2 regions of the Ectobacillus polymachus genome follow, and region 1 is predicted to be linked to the other one. Evidence: riboswitches for the same ligand, from Rfam matches in the RefSeq annotation. Region 1 holds a riboswitch; the other holds the start of a gene.
What was found. A riboswitch is a leader RNA that binds a small molecule or an ion and turns the genes downstream of it on or off. The one in region 1 is predicted to bind cyclic di-GMP.

Region 1 (2,461 bases):
AACGGTTGACTTGTGGTTTGTTAAATAACTTTTCTTAGTCATGAAGGAAGTATAGGGGACATTTCCAGATTCAGTACCAAAAGAGGCAACAATGTATCCTTTTCCGGATTTTTCAAATATACTTGCTGTCGGTTCAAATAGCTGAACATAGTCACCTGTACCGGAAGAAAAAGCATTTGCAATATTAGCAAAATCAATATTTTGAATAAGATTAAGATCTTGCTTTGGATCAATACTATGACGTTTCAGTACATATTCACCAACCATTTGCGGCATGCCGCCTTGTCGTTGACCGAGAAACGTTTTTCCTTTCAAATCGTTCCAATCGAAAGAATCTGTTTTAATGCGAGACACAAGAAATGTTCCGTCGGTTTGTGTGAGCTGAGCAAAGTTAATAACAGGATCTTTTGCACCTTGACTGTATACGTATATAGAAGTTTCGGAGCCGACGAGTCCAATGTCAATTCCATTAGAAAGAATAGCTGTCATTGTTTTATCCCCGCCTGCAGTTGTTTGCAGATCAATATCTATTCCTTCTTCTTGGAAATATCCTTTATTAATGGCTACGTATAAGGGGGTATAAAATAATGAGTGTGTTACCTCTCCAACACGCACCTTTTCTTTTTCTTCTTTTTTATTACAGGCAGAGAATGTAAAACAACTTAGAGCTGCGATTAAAAATACAAGTAGAAGCTTCCGCAATGCATGCACCTCCTATATAGAATCTACTTTTACTGTATGAATGGAAGCAAAACTGTGTGAATGCCTATGTAAAAAAATAATATAGTATGCTCTAAAGATAAGCGGAAAATTCTCAATTATTTTTTTAATTATTTTTTTAATTATTTTTGATTTAAAAGTCGACTACGTATTAGAAATCATGGTACAATGAAATTGTAAAACTTACTATCAAAAAAATTCAAAAATTATGAAAAGTTGATAAAGGCAAACCTATTGAAAAATAGGGACGCAAAGTCACAGATCTACGGTAGGAATACTATGATGGCTGGGCTGCCGCTTACGGAGGTAGCTAATGTTGATGAGTCAATCCAGAAAAGTTGGAGAAGAGACGAACGGAGCCTATCTTGACAGGGAGTGGTTATTATTAATTATGGAGGCAAAGAACTTAGGATTAAGCTTTGAAGAAGTAAATAATTTCTTGCGTTTTGCGTCTACGAGTAAATAGGTTATAACGATAAAAAGATTTGAAGGTTAAGCAAGTGCCCGAGATAAAATGGCAGTCATATGACTGCTTTTTTTATTAGGATAAATAGAAAGAAAAGGAATGACCTCTATAGGCCATTCCTTTTCTTTCTATGCAGAAGGTTAGATTAGTAAGGACCGCCTGCTTTAATAATGTCTTCAGAAACATTAGAGAAGTTCTTGAAGTTTTCTTTGAATTTACCTGCAAGTTCCAAAGCTGTTTTCTTATAAGCTTCTTTGTCAGCCCATGTTTTTTCAGGCATTAATACTTCGTCTGGAACACCAGGTACATGAAGTGGAATTTCAAGACCAAAAATACCATCCTTCACTGTTTCTGCATTGTCTAATTCGCCGTTAAGAGCAGCTTGCACCATGGCACGAGTGTATTTAAGGTTCATACGTTTACCTACTCCGTAAACACCACCGGTCCAGCCTGTGTTAACTAAGAATACTTTGGCATTGTGTTTTTCAATCTTTTCACCAAGCATTTCAGCGTAACGAGAAGCTGGTAGTGGTAAGAAAGGAGATCCAAAGCATGTTGAGAATGTTGCTTCAGGAGTGGTAACGCCGCGTTCAGTACCTGCAAGCTTACTTGTGTAACCACTTAAGAAATGATACATAGCTTGTTCTTTCGAAAGCTTGCTGATTGGAGGAAGTACACCAGATGCGTCAGCTGTTAAGAAAATAATTGTATTTGGATGTCCTGCTACACTAGGAAGAACAATATTGTCTATTGCTTCAATTGGATAAGCTACACGAGTGTTTTCAGTTAGAGTTACATCATTGTAATCTGGAATACGAGTATGTTCGTCAACAATAACATTTTCTAAAACAGAACCAAATGTTATTGCATCATATATTTGTGGTTCTTTCTCACGAGATAAATTTACGACTTTTGCATAGCATCCGCCTTCGATGTTAAATACACCGTTATCAGACCAACCATGTTCATCATCACCGATTAGCTTACGGTCTGCATCTGCTGATAATGTTGTTTTTCCCGTTCCAGAAAGACCGAAGAATAAAGCTACATCGCCTTCCTCACCAACATTTGAAGAGCAGTGCATAGAAAAAATTTCTTGTTCAGGTAGTAAGAAGTTCATAATGGAGAAGATACCTTTTTTCATTTCACCAGCGTATTCAGTTCCGCCGATTAAAACGATTCGTTTTTCAAAGGAAACGATGATGAAAGTTTCTGAGTTTGTTCCATCAATGCTTGGATCTGCTTTGAAGTTTGGAGCAGAAACAATTGTGAATT
Region 2 (2,461 bases), on a different contig from region 1:
CCAGAGTATGGCCCGATTTCATGGATTGAGTTCGTCCCGATTGCCGAAGAGGAAGGCTTTATTGTAGATCTTACACTTTGGGAGCTTCGCGAAGCTTATCTGCAAATACAAGTATGGAATGATGCTTACCATTTACAAATGAAGGTTGTTATGGGTATATCATCGAAGTTGCTGGAATGCAGTAAATTTACAGAGAAACTAAAGAGCATGCTTCAGGATTTGCATGTTCCTCCTAATCAAATTATTTTAGAGATAGCAGAGCACGGCCTAATGAGAAATAAAAAGAACAGCCTTGCCTTCTTAACGGAAATGAAGCAACTCGGTGTTCTTGTTGTGCTTGAGAAATTTGGAAATGATTTTTGTTCGCTTGTACATATAAATGAAATGGATATTCGTTTATTAAAAATGGGTCAAAGTTATACTTGCAATTGGTATCCATCCTCAGACGCAACGTTTTTGGAATCCATTATTCAGCTAGGAAATAAATTGGATCGTTTCCTATCTGTAGACAGAGGTAAGATAGAAAATAAGAATGCGCAAGGTTTTTACTATAGTCCGTCCTTGCCGGCTGGTAAAGCCGAGGAGTGGATTGCTCAGCATGAAGGTGAAACAGTGAAATAAAAAATTGAACCTCCGCTTACTTAGGCGGAGGTTCGTTCGTAAAAAGCATCTATTTCAATACATCATACACATCATTTTTATTTACCATGGAAACGAAGCCTTTGGATTGGCTATAGCTACTTGATGCCCTGTTAGGAGCGACTGTGAATACTTGTAATGTGTTCTTTTGACTTTGGAAATAGCTGATCCAGTTTTGGCTCCATTCATCTTTCGCGATTATCTTACTATTAAAGTCTTCCCATAAGACGGCATCAAGATATGGGAGAGAGGTTGTTTTCACTGTGTCGAAGCCCCAGTTTTGCATAATGAGTAAGTTTGGATTTGTTGCCTTTATATCTTTTAATAACGCAGTATAGCCATTGCGAAGGTTTGCTTGATCAATTGGCTTGTCATAGAAATAATCATCAATATCGCCAACTGTATCTAGGAAGACGCCATCCATGCCTTTTTGCGCGACTTGTTCTTTTACCTTCGTTAATACGACGCTTCTGTAATGAGGATTCGTTATATCCATTATATATGTATTCCACTGCGGAATTTGCATTTTACTACCATTATAATAGTAGTAATCAGAATCAGTAACTTGATTAATATGTTGAGATTCTAATTCCATTACACTTACATAGCCAAGAACCTTCGTGCCAGATTTTTTAAGCTGGCTAATTTGTTCTTTTGTAAAAGCATATGGCTCAATGATAACGGTGTTATATTGGGAGAGCTTTTGAATAGCAGTTGCAGTTGCATCGCCATAATAAATAGTAAAGCTTTTTGATGTTAGTAATGGGTTGTTAGGTGCAGCAAATGCTGCTGCATTTGGCATACATAATGCAGCGACTAGTGTGATGATTGTAGCGAATCGTTTCATAGCCATTCTCCTCCGGTACGATTTTTCTCCTAAACTGTATAGAAAATACGGCAGCACAGCCATCCTAGCTAGTAGCCTTAGATCTGTTGCTTTGCGTCCCTGCCTTTGGGCAGGTTTGCCATTAAGAGGAATATTTTGTTTCATCCCGCTTTAACGGGCAGTAAGACCCCCACTTCAAGGCCTAGAGAAATCGGAGCAGGATAAGTGGGGGACAACTGCCCGTAAAAGTCCGTATTGGCCTTTGCTAACCCTCGGTGGGGGATAAGAAAAACCCCCACCGAGGGAAGTTTCACTTTAACTATATTATAGTAAAAATGGAACAGGTTTCAATTGAACCTTTGTGAAGATTTAGTTAACTTGCAATGGTTTGTAGCCATCTTTGTTTTGCGATTGCCAGTTCCATGAGTCCTTACACATGTCATCGAGTGTTCGTGTAGCCTTCCAGCCAAGCACGTAATTGGCTTTGGATGGGTCAGCAACACAAATGGCAACGTCTCCAGGTCTACGTTCTGTAATACGATACGGAATTGTTTTTCCGGAAACTCTTTCGAAGGCTTGTACCATTTCCAGCACGCTATAGCCAGTGCCTGTTCCAAGGTTAAATGGCTCTACCCCAGTTGTATGAAGGATGTGTGCAAGGGCCTTTACATGTCCGTTTGCAAGATCGACTACATGGATATAATCTCTAACACCGGTTCCATCCTTCGTTGGATAGTCGTTGCCAAAGACACGAAGCTCCTCTAATTTGCCTACAGCGACTTGGGTGACATATGGCATGAGGTTATTCGGAATACCATTCGGATCCTCCCCGATACGTCCGCTTTCATGGGCGCCAAACGGATTGAAATAGCGAAGCAGCGCAATGCTCCAGCTCGTATCTGACACAGCTAGGTCACGCAGAATTTGTTCAATCATCAGCTTTGTCTGCCCGTAAGGATTAGTGGCAGAGAGTGGAAAGTCCTCCGTAATTGGCGA

Region 2: linked by a shared signal. The riboswitch ahead of ACM5BR_RS12620 (endo alpha-1,4 polygalactosaminidase) and the one ahead of ACM5BR_RS10440 (anti-repressor SinI family protein) in region 1 are both predicted to bind cyclic di-GMP.

Annotation. Positions count from the first base shown of each region.
Region 1 covers NZ_JBLREB010000001.1:2,040,797-2,043,257, reverse strand. Annotated here, with positions in the region: gene ACM5BR_RS10445 (ABC transporter substrate-binding protein) at 1-702, opposite strand, end outside; cyclic di-GMP riboswitch class I at 935-1,019, shown strand; gene ACM5BR_RS10440 (anti-repressor SinI family protein) at 1,034-1,186, shown strand; gene pckA (phosphoenolpyruvate carboxykinase (ATP)) at 1,332-2,461, opposite strand, start outside.
Region 2 covers NZ_JBLREB010000002.1:404,123-406,583, forward strand. Annotated here, with positions in the region: gene ACM5BR_RS12615 (diguanylate cyclase domain-containing protein) at 1-621, shown strand, start outside; gene ACM5BR_RS12620 (endo alpha-1,4 polygalactosaminidase) at 671-1,492, opposite strand; cyclic di-GMP riboswitch class I at 1,533-1,616, opposite strand; gene galE (UDP-glucose 4-epimerase GalE) at 1,835-2,461, opposite strand, start outside.